One region of the Streptomyces sp. NBC_00986 genome, then DNA from elsewhere that is predicted to be linked to it. Evidence: riboswitches for the same ligand, from Rfam matches in the RefSeq annotation. Region 1 holds a riboswitch; the other holds the start of a gene.
What was found. Region 1 has a riboswitch for ZMP and ZTP ahead of OG504_RS06440 (bifunctional 5,10-methylenetetrahydrofolate dehydrogenase/5,10-methenyltetrahydrofolate cyclohydrolase). Riboswitches for the same ligand answer to the same signal wherever they lie in the genome.
Positions count from the first base shown of each region.

Region 2: it holds a riboswitch for ZMP and ZTP, as region 1 does, so the genes downstream of both, OG504_RS21865 (glycine hydroxymethyltransferase) here and OG504_RS06440 (bifunctional 5,10-methylenetetrahydrofolate dehydrogenase/5,10-methenyltetrahydrofolate cyclohydrolase) in region 1, are expected to answer to the same signal.

Region 1 is NZ_CP108733.1:1,447,560-1,455,840, reverse strand. It holds gene OG504_RS06460 (hypothetical protein) at 1-248, opposite strand, end outside; gene ctaD (cytochrome c oxidase subunit I) at 254-1,870, opposite strand; gene OG504_RS06450 (RNA polymerase sigma factor) at 1,976-2,497, shown strand; gene OG504_RS06445 (CU044_5270 family protein) at 2,609-3,508, shown strand; gene OG504_RS06440 (bifunctional 5,10-methylenetetrahydrofolate dehydrogenase/5,10-methenyltetrahydrofolate cyclohydrolase) at 3,509-4,357, opposite strand; ZMP/ZTP riboswitch at 4,379-4,463, opposite strand; gene OG504_RS06435 (nuclear transport factor 2 family protein) at 4,722-5,087, opposite strand; gene OG504_RS06430 (hypothetical protein) at 5,259-5,555, shown strand; gene OG504_RS06425 (ABC transporter ATP-binding protein) at 5,635-7,389, opposite strand; gene OG504_RS06420 (S-(hydroxymethyl)mycothiol dehydrogenase) at 7,548-8,281, shown strand, end outside.
Region 2 is NZ_CP108733.1:5,006,938-5,015,218, forward strand. It holds gene OG504_RS21855 (hypothetical protein) at 1-366, shown strand, start outside; gene OG504_RS21860 (hypothetical protein) at 395-1,084, shown strand; gene OG504_RS21865 (glycine hydroxymethyltransferase) at 1,130-2,584, opposite strand; ZMP/ZTP riboswitch at 2,616-2,705, opposite strand; gene rocD (ornithine--oxo-acid transaminase) at 2,797-4,107, shown strand; gene OG504_RS21875 (hypothetical protein) at 4,129-4,974, shown strand; gene OG504_RS21880 (PLP-dependent aminotransferase family protein) at 5,004-6,395, opposite strand; gene OG504_RS21885 (carboxymuconolactone decarboxylase family protein) at 6,442-6,939, shown strand; gene OG504_RS21890 (isocitrate lyase/phosphoenolpyruvate mutase family protein) at 6,986-7,708, shown strand; gene OG504_RS21895 (ABC transporter substrate-binding protein) at 7,715-8,281, opposite strand, start outside.

The sequences.
Region 1 (8,281 bases):
GTCTCCTCGTACTCGTCCCGCAGTTGACGGCCCCGCTCGGCCGTGCGCTGCCACGACAGGCGGGTGAGAGTCAGGTACTCCGCCTCGAACTGCCGCTCCACCTCGACCCGTTGACCGTCGGTGAGCCAGTCGAGCCGCGTCGCGAAACGGGCTGCGGCAGCACGGCTCTCCGCGTGGGCGGCGGCGATCAGCAGGTGGCCCTCGATGTCGTTGAGGAAGGCCCCGGTGTCGAGGGGGTGTTCGTCCATCGCGGTCACCGGGGCGTCAACTCCCGTTCCAGGGCGGGCACCTCGGCGTGATGGAGGTCGAAGGCGGGGGACTCGCTGCGGATGCGGGGGAGCGATACGAAGTTGTGCCGCGGCGGCGGGCAGGACGTAGCCCACTCCAGTGAACGGCCGTAGCCCCACGGGTCGTCGGTCTCGACCTTCTCCCCGTACTTGGCCGTCTTCCACACGTTGTAGAAGAACGGCAGCAACGACAGGCCCAGCAGGAACGAGAAGATCGTCGACACCGTGTTGAGTGTCGTCAGGCCCTCCACCGCGAGGTAGTCGGGAATCCGGCGCTGCATCCCGTTCACGCCGAGCCAGTGCTGGACCAGGAAGGTGCCGTGGAAGCCGATGAACAGCGTCCAGAAGGTGAGCTTGCCGAGGCGCTCGTCGAGCATCTTGCCGGTCATCTTCGGCCACCAGAAGTGGAAGCCGGAGAACATCGCGAACACGACGGTACCGAAGACCACGTAGTGGAAGTGGGCGACGACGAAGTACGAGTCCGAGGTCGAGAAGTCGATGGGCGGGGCGGCGAGCATGACACCGGTCAGGCCGCCGAACACGAAGGTGATGAGGAAGCCGGTGGCCCAGAGCATCGGGGTCTCGAAGGACAGGGACCCCTTCCACATCGTTCCGATCCAGTTGAAGAACTTCACGCCTGTCGGTACGGCGATGAGGAACGTCATGAAGGAGAAGAACGGGAGGAGGACTCCGCCGGTGACGTACATGTGGTGGGCCCACACGGTCACGGAGAGACCGGCGATGGAGATCGTCGCGGCGACCAGTCCCATGTAGCCGAACATCGGCTTGCGGGAGAAGACCGGGATGACCTCGGAGATGATGCCGAAGAACGGCAGCGCGATGATGTACACCTCTGGATGGCCGAAGAACCAGAAGAGGTGCTGCCACAGCAACGCACCGCCGTTGGCGGCGTCGAAGACATGTGCCCCGAATTTCCGATCCGCCTCCAGCGCGAAGAGCGCGGCGGCGAGCACGGGGAAGGCCAGCAGGACCAGCACGGCGGTCAGCAGCACGTTCCACACGAAGATCGGCATGCGGAACATCGTCATGCCCGGTGCGCGCATGCAGATGATCGTGGTGATGAAGTTGACCGCACCGAGGATCGTGCCGAAGCCGGAGAAGGCCAGACCCATGATCCACATGTCGGCGCCGACGCCGGGGGAGCGGACCGCGTCCGAGAGCGGTGAGTAGGCGAACCAGCCGAAGTCTGCCGCACCCTGCGGGGTGAGGAAGCCTCCCACCGCGATGGTCGAGCCGAAGAGATACAGCCAGTAGGCGAACATGTTCAGGCGGGGGAAGGCGACGTCCGGGGCGCCGATCTGCAGCGGCATGATCCAGTTGGCGAAGCCCGCGAACAGGGGCGTCGCGAACATCAGCAGCATGATCGTGCCGTGCATCGTGAACGCCTGGTTGAACTGCTCGTTCGACATGATCTGCAGGCCGGGTCGCGCGAGTTCGGCGCGCATCAGCAGCGCCATCACGCCGCCGATGCAGAAGAACCCGAACGCCGTGACCAGATACAGCGTGCCGATCGTCTTGTGGTCCGTGGTCGTCAGCCACTTGATGCTCTTGAGGTCTCTCACGCCCCGCCTGTGTCCGCGCCGGACCTGCGCGTCACACTTGACGGACGCGAGGAGAATCACGGAACCGGGTGTGACGATCGCCCCGGTGCCGGACACGAACGGAACATGAGCAACGACGAGAACTTCGCCGCTGCCTATCGCGAGCACTACTGGGCGGTCAGCCGCTATGTTGCGCGGCGACTGGACGGGCGGAACGGCGAGGTCGAGGAAGTGGTGGCGGAGGTCTTCACCGTCGCCTGGCGCCGCCGTGCGGATCTGCCGCCGGCGCCGTTGCCCTGGCTGTACGGCGTGGCCCGTAACTGCCTGGCCAACACGGTGCGGGGGTACGGGCGGCGGCGTCGGCTCGTCGATCGGCTGGGCAATGACGAGGCCGCGCATGGACGGCAGGTCGAGGTGGGTCCCGAGGCGGATGCCCCCGGGGGCTGGGTGCACGAGGCGTTGGCGCGGTTGTCGTCGGCCGATCAGGAGGTGCTGCGGCTCACGGCGTGGGAGGAGCTGGGGGTGGAGGAGGTCGCCGTTGTTCTTGGGTGTGGTGTGCGGGCTGCGGCGATGCGGTTGCATCGGGCTCGGCGGAGGTTGAGAGCGGAGATTGATCGGCTTGCGGTGCTCGGAGGTTCGGGGTGTTGAGCGTTCTTGGTGCCGCGATGTGTTGTCGGTCGGCTGCTGCGGCGTCGTGGCTGGTCGCGCAGTTCCCCGCGCCCCTATGGGGCGCCACAGTCACCCTGAAGGAACGTCGCCATGGCTGATGAGCTTGAACTACTGCGTAGCGCCAACCCGTTCACCAGCGATGGGGTCCTCTACGGTGACGGGCCGCTTGATCGTCAGGCCGAGCGGGGGCTCAACCGGCTGTTGTATGAGCGGCGTTCACGGCGTCGGCGACTGGTGTGGAGCCTCGCCGCCACTGCTGCCGTCGGGGCGACCGTACTCACCCTGGTGGTGGGAGGGCCGAGCAGTACTCCGGCGGTGGCGGCTCCGCGGGCGCTTGTGGTGCAGGCGCACTCCACTCCCGTTTCCCTGAAGCAGCTCGCCGCACTCGCGGCGGCCGTCGCGGTCGACGGAACTCCCGCTCTGCGCAGGGGGACCCACGTGCAGTCATGGAGTCTCGGTATGTCCGACGACAAACCGCCGGTCACCATCCCCGAGGAACGCATCGTGCGCTGGAACGCGGACGACAGTCACACGGAACGTCTCGTCGAGGACGGGCATGTCCTCAAGGAGACGACGTTTCCGCCGAGTTGGAGCGATGTCCCGCCCGATGCCCAGCCTCCGCACGACGTGGCGGGACTGCGGGCGTACCTCCAGGAGACGGCGTACAGCAAGACGCCGTTGACCACGCCCGAACTCCTCAGTGCGGTCGGGGAGTTGCTGGACCACTGGACGCTCGGGGCGCGTGAGTCGGCCGCGTTGGCGCGGCTGCTCGCGGGGGCGGACGGACTGCGGCCGGTGGGGGAGGTGACCGACCGGCTCGGGCGGCACGGGCAGGCGTACGTCTATCAGCGGTCCGCCACCCGCCTGATGCTGATCATGGACCCGGCCACCGGCGCCGTCCTCGGAATGGAGAGCACCTTCACGAAGGACCAGCCCGAGTACGGCGTCAAGGCCGGGGACGTCATGGAGTACAGCGCGTGGACGCGCTGATCACACCCCGAGCTGCCGGGCGGCGGCGGTCACCGTCTGTTCGAGGAGCGTGGCGATCGTCATCGGGCCGACGCCGCCCGGCACCGGCGTGATCAACGAGGCGCGTTCGGCGGCGGACTCGAAGTCGACGTCGCCGATGTTGCCCGCGTTGTAACCGGCGTCGATCACGACCGCGCCGGGCTTGATGTCCTCGCCGCGGATCAGCCGGGGGCGGCCGACGGCGGCGACCACGATGTCCGCCTCGCGGACCACCGCCGACAGGTCCCGGGTGCGGGAGTGGCAGTACGTGACCGTCGCGTCGCGGGCCAGGAGCAGCATGCCGGCCGGCTTGCCGAGGATCGCACTGCGGCCGACCACGACGGCCCGCTTGCCGGACGGGTCGACGTCGTACTCGTCGAGCAGCCGCATGATCCCGCCGGGCGTGCAGGACACGAAGCCCGGCAGGCCGAAGCTCATCGTCGCGAACGACGCGAAGGTGACGCCGTCCACGTCCTTCTCCGCCGCGATCGCCTCGAACGCGGCCCGCTCGTCGATGTGTTCACCCATCGGGTGCTGGAGCAGGATGCCGTGCACGGCCGGGTCGGTGGAGAGCGCGGTGAGGGTGGCGACCAGTTCGGCGGTGGTCGTGGTGGCGGGCAGTTCGACGTGCCGGGACGCGATGCCGGCCTTGCGCGAACGGTTCTGCTTCATCCGGACGTACGTGACGGAGGCCGGGTCCGCGCCGACCAGAACCGTCGCGAGACAGGGCGCCGTACCGGTGCGTTCCGTGAGGTCGGCGGCCTTCTTCGCGGTGTCCTCGACGATGCGCCGGGCGAGCGCTGTGCCGTCCATGAGCCGTGCCTGAGACATGATCCACTCCTGAGCTGGTTGACCAATCGCCCAGGCGCACGGCATCGACTCCGCGTGGGCCGCTCCACGGTGGTGCTCCACCTCAGCGCCAGTCACGACCCACGAACAGCCTAACCGACGGTCCTACGACAGCCCCGGCCCGCTCAGCCACGCCGGAAACCCCGCGTCCGACCGGCAGGCGGCGGCGGAAGCGAGCGGGACCGTGCCGCCCGCAGCACCGACCCCAGCAGCGTGGCGGACGCGCGCAGGCCCGCTGCGGAGACCGGTGTCCGCCGGCGAGCCGCAGCGGAGCGCGCGGGTGCCGTGGTCGCCGAGAAGGTCCAGGTCAGACGGGTGCTGACGCGGACCCTCGGCACCAGTCCGGCTAGCCGTCCCATGCCTGGATCATGGTCTGCCGGGTGATCTTGCCGTCCTGCAGCAGGAGCATCGACTCGGCGAGGACCCGCGCCCCGTCCGGGTACTGGCACGACTCGCTGTAGGCGACCCGGTCCCCTTGTACGACGCACTCCTCCAGCTTGTGCGTCATGTCGCGGCTGTAGACGTCGGCGAGCATCGCGCCGATCTCGTCCCGGCCGTGCAGGACCTTGGGGTGACTGGGCTGGGTCTGGTGGTCGACGACGTGGATCTCGGCGTCGTCCGCGTAGAGCGACAGAAGTGTCGCCGCTGTGTGCTCTTCGATGCCCCGGCGCAGGGCTTCGGAGTCGAAGCCGGGGCGTGCCGCGGTGCCCATGGTGACCTCCTCGGAGGGTCGCGGCCCACACAGGAGCGAGCCGCGACGGGCCTCTCCTACGAGACTCCTCCGTCGTACCGGGGTCGGCAAACGCAGCGGCACGCTCCGCCTCACGGGTGAGCGGTGCCCGGTACCCGTGACCGCGCGGGGACCGGCCGCGTTGCTGAGGGCATGATCTCAACACGACGTATTGCCGCCGCCGTTGGTCTCGCCGTCGGGGTCACCGGCCTCGTCGCGCCGATGGCGAACGCCGCCGACGCGCCCGCCTTCAAGGACGGCAAGGTCAGCCCGGTCGCCCTGCTGGACTCGCTCGCGGTGAGCGAGATCCCCGCCGAGCACCGGGCGGAGGTCCCCCGGGTCGCCAACCAGCTGCAGGGTCTGAACCACCTGAACGACCTCCAGCAGCTGCACCAGGTCACCGACATGGCCGCGCCGGTGACGGGACTCCTCCCCAGCATCGAGCCGTGAGCCCGCAGCACTGATCCCGCGGAGCACGAAGACCTCGAGGGCCGTCCGGAAACGGGCGGCCCTCAGCCGTTCCCCGGGATCAGCCCGCCGTCGCCAGGAACTGCGTCGCCGCCAGTTCCGCGTAGAGCGGGTCGGCGGTCACGAGTTCCCGGTGCGTGCCCACGGCACGGACGCGGCCCGCGTCCATGACGACGATCCGGTCGGCCATCGTCACCGTGGACAGCCGGTGCGCCACGACCAGGACCGTCGTCGTTCGGGCCACATCGGCGACGGTGTCGCGCAGGGCCGCCTCGTTCACCGCGTCGAGCTGCGAGGTCGCCTCGTCGAGGAGGAGCAGACGGGGGTGGCGCAGGAGCGCGCGGGCGATGGCGACGCGCTGGCGTTCGCCGCCCGAGAGGCGGGTGCCTCGGTGTCCGACCAAGGTGTCGACGCCCTTCGGTAGCCGGGCGAGCAGGCCGTCGAGGCGGGTTGTCCGCAGGACGCGGGTCACGGCGTCGTCGTCCGCGTCCGGGTTGCCGAGCAACAGATTGTCGCGCAGGGAACCCGACAGGACCGGGGCGTCCTGCTCCACGTAGCCGATGGCGGACCGGAGTTGGGACAGGTCCCAGTCCGCGAGGTCCCGGCCGTCGAGGGTGATCGCGCCGGACTCGGGGTCGTAGAAACGCTCGATGAGGGAGAACACCGTGGTCTTGCCCGCGCCGGACGGGCCGACGAACGCCGTCATGCCCTGGGCCGGTATCCCGAAGGTCACGCCGTGGTGGACGTAGGGGAGGTCGTCGGCGTAGCGGAAGCGGACGTCGTCGAAGGTGAGGGCCGCGGGTTCGGCGCCGGGGGAGGGCAACTGGGCGGGCAGGGACGGGGGTTCGGCGGGGAGGTGGAGCGCCTCCTGGATGCGGGAGAGGGCCGCGGCGCCCGTCTGGTACTGCGTGATCGCACCGACGACCTGCTGGATCGGCTGCATGAGATAGAAGACGTAGAGGAGGAAGGCGACCAGCGTGCCGATGTCGATCGCACCCGTCGCCACCCGTGCCCCGCCCACCGCGAGGACGGTGATGAAGGCGACCTGCATCGACAGTGCCGCCGTATTGCCCGCGGCGGCGCTCCACTTGGCGGCCCGCACACTCTGCCGCCACGACTCCTCGGCCGCCGCGTGCAGGGTGCGTTCCTCACGGTCCTCGGCGCCGGACGCCTTCACCGTGCGCAGCGCGCCCAGGATCCGCTCCAGCGAGGCGCCCATCACGCCGACCGCGTCCTGCGCCTGCCTGCTGGCCCGGTTGATGCGCGGCAGGATCAGGGTGAGCACCGTGCCCGCGCCCGCGATCACGGCCAGGGTGACGCCCAGCAGCACCGGGTCAACGAGGCCCATCATTACGACAGTTGCGACGAGTGTGAGCCCTCCGGTGCCGAGCCCGACCAGCGAGTCCGTGGTGACCTCGCGCAGCAGGGTCGTGTCCGAGGTGATGCGGGCCATCAGGTCGCCGGGCTCGCTGCGGTCCACCGCGCTGATCCGCAGGCGCAGCAGATACGACGACAGGGCGCGCCGCGCACCGAGCACCACCGACTCCGCGGTACGCCGCAGAACGTATGAACCCAGCGCGCCCAGCGCCGCGTTGGCGACCACCAGCGCCGACATCGCGAGCAGCGCCCCGGTGATCGTCCGGTCGTGCGACAGGTCGTCGATGAGCCCCCGCGCCACCAGCGGCAGCAGCAACCCGGTGCCCCCGGTGACCAACGAGAGCAGCGCACCCGCCAACAGGGCCCAGCGGTGCGGTCGTACGTAGTCGAGGAGCAACCGCCAGGCCGGCGGACCGCTCTGCGTCCCTGCGATGCTCACGGCGCTCCTCGGGAGTCGGTCGGAACACTCAGGCTACGTCGGCCGCGATCGATCACGGTGATGGTCAGGGGGCGTGGCCGGGACGTCAGCGTGCCCTTACCGATCAGTCACGCGTAGGGTCGGAGGCGGGGACAACGGCGACGAAAGGGTTCAGGACCATGGCGCAGGAAGTACGCGGCGTGATCGCACCGGGCAAGAACGAGCCGGTCCGGGTCGAGACGATCGTCGTACCCGATCCCGGACCCGGCGAGGCCGTGGTGAAGGTACAGGCCTGCGGGGTCTGTCATACCGACCTGCACTACAAACAGGGCGGCATCAGCGACGACTACCCCTTCCTGCTCGGCCACGAGGCGTCCGGAATCGTCGAGTCGGTCGGCGAGGGCGTCACCGACGTCGCGCCCGGCGACTTCGTGATCCTCAACTGGCGTGCCGTGTGCGGGAATTGCCGGGCCTGTCTGCGTGGTCGCCCCTGGTACTGCTTCAACACCCACAACGCCAAGCAGAAGATGACCCTCGCCTCGACAGGGCAGGAACTCTCCCCGGCCCTGGGCATCGGCGCCTTCGCCGACAAGACGCTGGTCGCCGCCGGACAGTGCACCAAGGTTGATCCGGCCGTCTCTCCGGCCGTCGCCGGGCTGTTGGGCTGTGGCGTGATGGCCGGCATCGGCGCCGCCATCAACACCGGTAACGTCGGTCGCGGTGACACCGTCGCGGTCATCGGGTGCGGTGGGGTCGGTGACGCGGCGATCGCCGGGTCCCGGCTCGCTGGCGCGGCGCGGATCATCGCCGTGGACATCGATGATCGGAAGCTGGAGAAGGCCCGCTCCATGGGGGCCACGCACACCGTCAACTCCAAGACGAACGACCCCGTCGAGGCGATCCGTGAACTGAC
Region 2 (8,281 bases), 3.6 Mb from region 1:
AACCTGAACGGCTATTGGCACCGGGCCGGGCAACCCGCCCAACTGCACGCTCTCTTGAAGAAGTTGGGTGTGACGGGCAAGGACACCGGCGACGGCTACTCCGGCATCTTCCCGGCACCGTGGCAGTCGACCGAGCCCGCGCCGGCGACCGTCGCACCTGACGCCGACACGGCGGCCGGGACCACCACGGTGCGGGTCTCCCTGCCGGACAAGGGTCATGGCACCGACTGGTGGTGGGCGATACCGGGTGCGGCTGCCGGAGCGGTACTGGCCCTGGTTCTGCGGCCGTTCGTCGCGCGGCTGCCGTTGGACCGGTGGCGGAAGGGGCGGGAGCCGGGGCCTCGGCAGGAGTTGCGGGACGTGTGAGGGGCGGCAAGAGACGGAGGGGGGAGGAATGGAAGTCGGAAGGGGACGGGCGAGGTTGCGGAGCCTGTGTCTCGTGGCCGGGCCGGTGCTGATGGCCCTGGTCGGAATGCACCAGGTCCAAGCGGCTCCGCTCCGGGACATCCCGGATCTGGCGCTGGTCGTGGCGGGCGACACGGGCCGGACGGAGACCTGGCGCTCCGGGGAGTCGTCGTTCGCACGCCTGTGGACGTTGCTGCAGCCGACATACGCGGGGACGGAGCGGGTGTCGCAGGAGTGGGAGGCGGGCCGGTATCCGGCGGTGCGGATGACCGTGGTGTGGGGGCTGACCGGGGTCGGGGGCTGGCCGCGGACGAGTCGGGCTCCGGGTGGCGATGTCGCGGTGGAGCGGGAGGACCAGTTGTTCGTGGCCGCGGACGGCACACCGTGGGTGCGGACTGATCCGGCTCCGGAGGTGGCGGACGACGACATCCGCTGGCATCGGGCACCGCGTGCGGTCTTCGCGCAGTTGGAGCGGGCAGGGGTTCTCGGCGGAACGGGTAACGGCAGCAAGGCAGTTGGGGGCGGGTCCGGATCGGCGGGGCTGGCCGGGCCCGTCTCGTGGGCGGCAGCAGGTGTGGCTGTCGGGGTCGGCGGCACGCTGCTGATACGCCGCGCGGCGGCCCGGCGTGAGGCCGGACCGCCGCGCGAGGAACCACGACAGGAACTCATCGATCTGTGAGAGTCGCCGATCTTTGACAACTCAACAGAGGGCGTATGTCAGCTGTCAGCCGAGGTCGATCTCCGGGTAGAGCGGGAAGCCGGCGACGAGGTCGGTGGCACGGTGGGAGATCTCGTCCGCGATCTTCGGGTCGAGGATGTGCTGGGCCTTGGACGGCGCGCCCTTGCTGGTGGTGCCGGGCTCCGTGGTGGTGAGGACCCGGTCGATGAGACCGGCGACCTCGTCCATCTCGGCGGTGCCCAGTCCACGGGTGGTCAGGGCGGGCGTGCCGATGCGGATGCCGGAGGTGTACCAGGCGCCGTTGGGGTCGGCGGGGATGGCGTTGCGGTTGGTGACGATGCCCGAGTCGAGCAGCGCGGCCTCGGCCTGGCGGCCGGTGAGGCCGTAGGAGGAGGCGACGTCGATCAGGTTGAGGTGGTTGTCGGTGCCGCCGGTGACGAGGGTGGCGCCCCGGCGCATCAGACCGTCGGCCAGCGCACGGGAGTTGTCGACGATGCGCTGGGCGTAGTCCTGGAAGGAGGGCTGCCGGGCCTCGGCGAGGGCGACGGCCTTGGCTGCCATGACGTGCGGGAGCGGGCCGCCGAGGACCATCGGGCAGCCGCGGTCGACCTGGTCCTTGAGGGAGTCGTCGCACAGGACCATGCCGCCGCGCGGGCCGCGCAGCGACTTGTGGGTGGTGGTGGTGACGATCTGGGCGTGCGGGACCGGGTCGAAGTCGCCGGTCAGTACCTTGCCCGCGACCAGGCCGGCGAAGTGCGCCATGTCGACCATCAGGGTCGCCCCGACCTCGTCGGCGATCTCGCGCATGATGCGGAAGTTCACGAGACGCGGGTAGGCGGAGTAGCCGCCGACGATGATCAGCGGCTTGAACTCACGGGCGGACGCGCGCAGGGCCTCGTAGTCGATGAGGCCGGTGACGGGGTCTGTGCCGTAGGAGCGCTGGTCGAACATCTTGCCGGAGATGTTGGGGCGGAAGCCGTGGGTGAGGTGGCCGCCGGCGTCCAGGGACATGCCGAGCATGCGCTGGTTGCCGAAGGCCTGGCGGAGTTCGGCCCAGTCGGCGTCGGAGAGGTCGTTGACCTGGCGGACGCCCGCCTTCGCCAGGGCCGGGACCTCGACGCGGTCGGCGAGGATCGACCAGAAGGCGACGAGGTTGGCGTCGATGCCGGAGTGCGGCTGGACATAGGCGTGGCGGGCGCCGAAGAGTTCGCGCGCGTGCTCGGCGGCGAGGGACTCGACAGTGTCGACGTTGCGGCAGCCGGCGTAGAAGCGGCGGCCGATGGTGCCCTCGGCGTACTTGTCGCTGAACCAGTTGCCCATGGCCAGGAGGGTGGCCGGGGAGGCGTAGTTCTCGGAGGCGATCAGCTTGAGCATCTCGCGCTGGTCGGCGACTTCCTGGCCGATGGCGTCGGCGACGCGCGGTTCGACGGCGCGGATCACGTCGAGGGCGGCGCGGAAGGCGATGGACTCGTTGGAGAGGGGCGCGGAATTGTCGGGCATGGGGACCTCCGGACGTGGCGTTCGGCGTTCTCGGTACGGCCCAGGCGCACGGCACACATTCCAGCTCGGGCCGCTCCCCGATGGTCGGTCCCATCCCAGCGCGCCAGTCACGGCCCGCCGGTCAGCCTACCGGGCGTGCCGGACGGTGCGGCTCCTGCGTCCACCATGCGGGCGAGGATAGGAAAGGGGCACCCTCACCCCCGGGAGACGCCGTGACCAGTACGGAAGCCAGTAACCAGGACAGTACGGAAGCCCTCATCGCCGCCGCCGAGGCGCACACCGCGCACAACTACCACCCGCTGCCGGTGGTCGTCGCCACCGCCGACGGTGCGTGGATGACGGACGTGGAGGGGCGGCGCTATCTCGATCTGCTGGCCGGGTATTCGGCGCTCAATTTCGGGCACGGCAATCCGCGGCTGCTCGCGGCGGCGAAGGCTCAGTTGGAGCGGGTGACGCTGACGTCGCGGGCGTTCCACCACGACCGGTTCGCCGCGTTCTGCGAGGAGTTGGCCGAGCTGTGCGGCATGGAGCTGGTGCTGCCGATGAACACGGGCGCGGAGGCGGTGGAGACCGCGGTGAAGACGGCCCGGAAGTGGGGGTATCGGGTCAAGGGCGTGCCTGAAGGGCGGGCGAAGATCGTGGTGGCGGGCAACAACTTCCACGGCCGTACGACGACGATCGTCAGCTTCTCGACCGACCCGGAGGCGCGGGCGGACTTCGGCCCGTACACGCCGGGCTTCGGGATCGTGCCGTACGGGGACCTCACCGCGATGCGGGCGGCGGTGAGTGAGAACACGGTGGCCGTGCTGCTGGAGCCGATCCAGGGGGAGGCGGGCGTGCTGGTGCCACCGGCCGGATATCTGGCGGGGGTACGGGAGTTGACCCGGGAGCGGAACGTGCTCCTCATCGCCGACGAGATCCAGTCCGGGCTCGGGCGGACAGGGCGGACGTTCGCGTGCGAGCACGAGGGGGTGGTGCCCGACATGTATGTCCTCGGGAAGGCGCTGGGCGGTGGGGTGGTGCCGGTGTCGGCGGTGGTGTCGAGTGCGGAGGTACTGGGCGTGTTCCGGCCCGGGGAGCACGGGTCGACGTTCGGCGGGAATCCGCTGGCGTGTGCGGTGGCGCTGGAGGTGATCGCGATGCTGCGGTCGGGCGAGTACCAGGCGCGGGCCGCGGAGCTCGGGGAGCATCTGCACCGGGAACTGCAGGAGTTGACCGGTACGGGCCGGGTGACGGCGGTGCGCGGGCGGGGTCTCTGGGCGGGGGTCGACATCGCCCCGGCGGTCGGGACGGGCCGGGAGATCTCGGAGAGGTTGATGGACCGGGGCGTCCTGGTGAAGGACACCCACGGGTCGACGATCCGGATCGCACCGCCGCTGATGATCAGCCAGGAGGACCTGGACTGGGGGCTGGCCCAACTGCGGGCGGTGTTGGGGGTCCAGGGCCGTTGCCGGTCCGGGGAATCTCCGGAGATCGGTGAGAGGGCCCACATGGGAGGCCCGTGGCGATCTCCCCTCCCCTAGAGTCACTTTGTGCTCTTTGGAATGGTGTGCGCGCTCGGCGCGGCGGTCTGCTTCGGTACGGCGACGGTGTTGCAGGCGGTCGCCGCGCGGGCGGCCACGGCGGGTGGGGGCGGGGACGCGGCGCTGTTGCTGCGGGCGCTGCGGCAGTGGCGGTATCTGGCGGGGCTGGGGCTGGACGGGCTGGGGTTCGTGTTCCAGATCGCGGCGCTGCGGTCGCTTCCCATCTACGCGGTCGGGGCGGCACTGGCGTCGAGCCTCGCGGTGACGGCCGTGGTGGCCGCGCGGCTGCTGAAGGTACGGCTCAGCGGCGTGGAGTGGGGAGCCGTCGGCGTGGTGTGCGCGGGCCTCGCGATGCTGGGGCTGGCGTCCGGGGCGGAGGGGGACCGGGCCGGGTCGACAGCGTTGAAGTGGGCGATGCTCGGGACAGCGGTGGTGGTGCTGCTGCTCGGGCTGGTCGGGGGGCGACTGCCGGAGCGGGGGCGGGCGTTGACGCTCGGTCTTGGCGCCGGGTTCGGGTTCGGGGTCGTCGAGGTGGCGGTCCGGCTGATCGACTCGCTGTCACCGTCGACGCTGTTCGGCAATCCGGCGACGTACGCGCTGCTCGTCGGTGGGGGCGCGGCGTTTCTGCTGCTGACGACGGCTCTGCAGCGGGGGTCGGTGACGACGGCGACGGCGGGGTTGGTGATCGGGGAGACGATCGGTCCGGCGCTGGTCGGGGTGGTGTGGCTCGGGGACCGTACGCGGGACGGGCTTGAGTGGCTGGCGGTGTTGGGGTTCCTGGTGGCTGTGGCGGGGGCGTTGGCATTGGCGCGGTTCGGTGAGGCGCCGGCGGAAGCGGCCGACGAAGCTCCCGTGGAAACGGCGTAGGCCAGGACACACGAGAACGGCCGCGTAGGTCACGGCAGTACCCGGCACAGCGCCTCCAGCGCCCCCGCCCACGCATGGTCCGGTGGTGTGCCGTAGCCCACCACCAGGGCGTCCAGGGGGTCGGCGAGGGCGTGTTCGTGGCGGTAGAAGGACAGGGCGTGGAGGGCGAGGCCCTGCCAGGCGGCGGCCTGGACCACGGACCGTTCGGTGTCGGGTGGGAGGCTGAGGACGGCGTGGAAGCCGGCCGCGATGCCGGTGACGTGGACGTCGGGGGCGTGCTGGGCGAGGGCGTCGACCAGGGTGTCGCGGCGGCGGCGGTAGCGCAGGCGGGCGGCGCGGACATGGCGGTCGTAGGCGCCGGAGTTGATGAACTCGGCGAGGGTCAGCTGGTCCAGGACGCCGCAGGTGTCGATGCCGCCCTTCGCCTGCGCGACCTCCTCCATCAGTGAGGGGGGCAGGACCATCCAGGCGAGGCGGAGGCCGGGGGCGAGGGACTTGCTGGCGGTGCCGAGGTAGACGACGTGGTTCGGGTCGAGGCCCTGGAGGGCGCCGATGGGCTGGCGGTCGTAGCGGAACTCGCCGTCGTAGTCGTCCTCCAGAACCAGGCCGCCGGTGCGTCGGGCCCAGTCGACGACGGCGGAGCGGCGGTCGTGGCGGAGGGGGACGCCCATGGGGAACTGGTGGGCGGGGGTCAGGAGGACCGCCGGTTCGTCCGTCAACCGGCCGGGGTTCGTGCCCAGTTCGTCGTAGGGGAGCGGGCGGGTGCGCAGGCCGGCCTCGTCCAGGATCTGCCAGTGGACGGCGAGGCCGTAGGACTCCACCCCGATGGTGCGGGCGCCGCGGGTCCGCAGGACGGCGCCGAGGTGGCGCAGGCCGCTGGAGATGCCCGCGCTGATCAGGATGTGCTCGGGGTCGGCGCGTACGCCGCGGGCGCGGGAGAGGTAGGCGGCGAGGGCGGTGCGGAGTTCGACGCGGCCGCGGGGGTCGCCGTAGCCGAGGGCCTGGTAGGGGGCGTTGGTGAGGGCGCGGCGGGCGGCCTTGAGCCACTCGGCGCGGGGGAAGGCGGCGAGGTCCGGGGTGCCGGGGACGAGGTCGTAGGTGGGGCGACTGTGGAGGCGGCGGGGTGGGGTCGTGTCGGTGGGCGGGACGACGGCGCGTTCGGCGACGCGGGTGCCGGAGCCCTGGCGGGCGGTGAGCCAGCCCTCGGCGACGAGGTCGGCGTAGGCGTCGGCGACCGTGTTGCGGGCGACGCCCAGGTCGGCGGCGAGCGAGCGGGAGGAGGGCAGCCGGGTGCCGGGGGCTAGGCGGCCGGTGCGGACGGCGTCGCGCAGCGCGTCCGTGAGGCCGCGGCGGACACCGGTGCTGGTGGCGGTCGGATCGAGATGCAGGTCGACGCCAAAAGTGGCCCAAGGTTTCGCCATGGAAATGGACCATACTCCTGGGCTGCCTGACTTCTAGAGTCAAGACATGACCACAGCACAGGAAACTCCTTACGCCCACGAGCACAGCCCCCGCCTGGACTGGGCCCAGCACGCGCCCGAGGTCTACAAGGCGATGGTCCGTCTCGACATCGCCGCCCGGCGGGGCCTCGACCCGAAGCTGCTGGAACTGGTGAAGATCCGCACCTCGCAGCTCAACCACTGCGCGTACTGCCTCGACATGCACACCAAGGACGCGCTCGCGGCGGGCGAGAGCGTGGAGCGGATCATCCAGCTCGGCGCGTGGGAGGAGTCGCGGCACTTCTACACGGAGAAGGAGCTGGCGGCGATCGAGCTGACCGAGGCGGTCACCGTGATCACGGACGGTTTCGTGCCGGACGAGGTGTACGCGCGGGCGGCCGAGCAGTTCGAGGAGGCCGAGCTGGCGCAGCTGATCGCCGCGATCACGGTGATCAACGCGTGGAACCGGTTCGGGGTGAGCACGCGGATGGTGCCGGGGCACTACAAGGCGGGACAGTTCAAGTGACGTCGCCTGGACGGGTGTTGGGCCGTGAGGTGCGGGGGCGTCGGCCGTGAGCAAGGTGGAGTTGTTCCGGAGTCTGCATCGGCGGCGGCTGCCCGGTGATCCGCTGGTGCTGCCGGGGCCGTGGGACGCGGTCAGTGCGCGGGTGTTCGTGGAGGCCGGGTTCGCGGCGCTCGCCACGCCGAGTGCCGGGGTCGCCGCCTCGCTCGGGTACGAGGACGGGGCTGTGCCGGCGGACGAGATGTTCGCGGCGGTCGCGCGGATCGTGCGGGCCGTGGATGTGCCGGTGTCGGCGGATGTCGAGGGCGGTTACGGGCTCGCGCCGAAGGAGTTGGTGGAGCGGCTGCTGGAGGCGGGGGCGGTGGGGTGCAACCTCGAGGACTCCGAGGGCGGGGTGCTCAAGGACCCGCGGCAGCACGCCGAGTGGCTGGCCGAGGTGCGGGCGGTGGCGGCGGAGCGGTTGTTCGTCAACGCGCGGGTCGACACTTTCCTGCACGGGGACGGGAATCCCGAACGGGCCATCGAGCGGGCGGCGTTGTACGTCGCCGCGGGTGCCGACTGTGTCTATCCGATCATGGCTCCGGCGGATGTGCTGCCGTTGCTGCGGTCCGGTATCCAGGGGCCGGTCAACGCGCTCGCCCGGCTGGACGGCGAGGGCCCCTCGCTCACCGAACTGGGTGAACTCGGGGCCACGCGCATCACGTTCGGGCCGGGGCTCCAGCGCTGGGCGACGCTCGCGCTCAAGGAGAGGGCCGTAGAGCTGAAGGGGTGAGCGGGGTCAGGACAGCCAGGCCTTCCAGGTGGAGGGATGGCTGTCCACCCACTTCTTCGCGGCGTCGGCCGGGGAGAGTTTCTGGTCGGCGATCATCAGGGAGACCTCGTTCTGGTCCTCGGTCGTCCACTTGAACTTCTTCAGGAAGGCCGCCGCCTTGCCGCCGCGCTTGGCGAAGTCCGTGTTGAGGTACTTCTGCAGCGGGGTGTGGGGGTAGGCGCAGGCGACCTTGGCGGCGTCGGCGTCACAACCCTCCTTGTAGGCAGGGAGTTTCACCTCGGTCATCGGGACCTTCTTGAAGAGCCACTGGGGGGCGTACCAGTAGGTGAGGAAGGGCTTCTTCTCCTTGGCGAACTGCTTCATCTGGGTGATCTGCGCGGCCTCCGAACCGGCGAACACCACTTGGTAGTTGAGCTTCAGGTTCGTCACCAGGGCCTTGTCGTTGGTGACGTAGGAGGGCGAGCCGTCCATCAACTGGCCCTTGCTGCCGCTCTCGGCGGTGCGGAACAGCGAGGAGTACTTGTTGAGGTTCTTCCAGTTCGTGATGTCGGGGTGCTGCTTGACCAGGTAGGT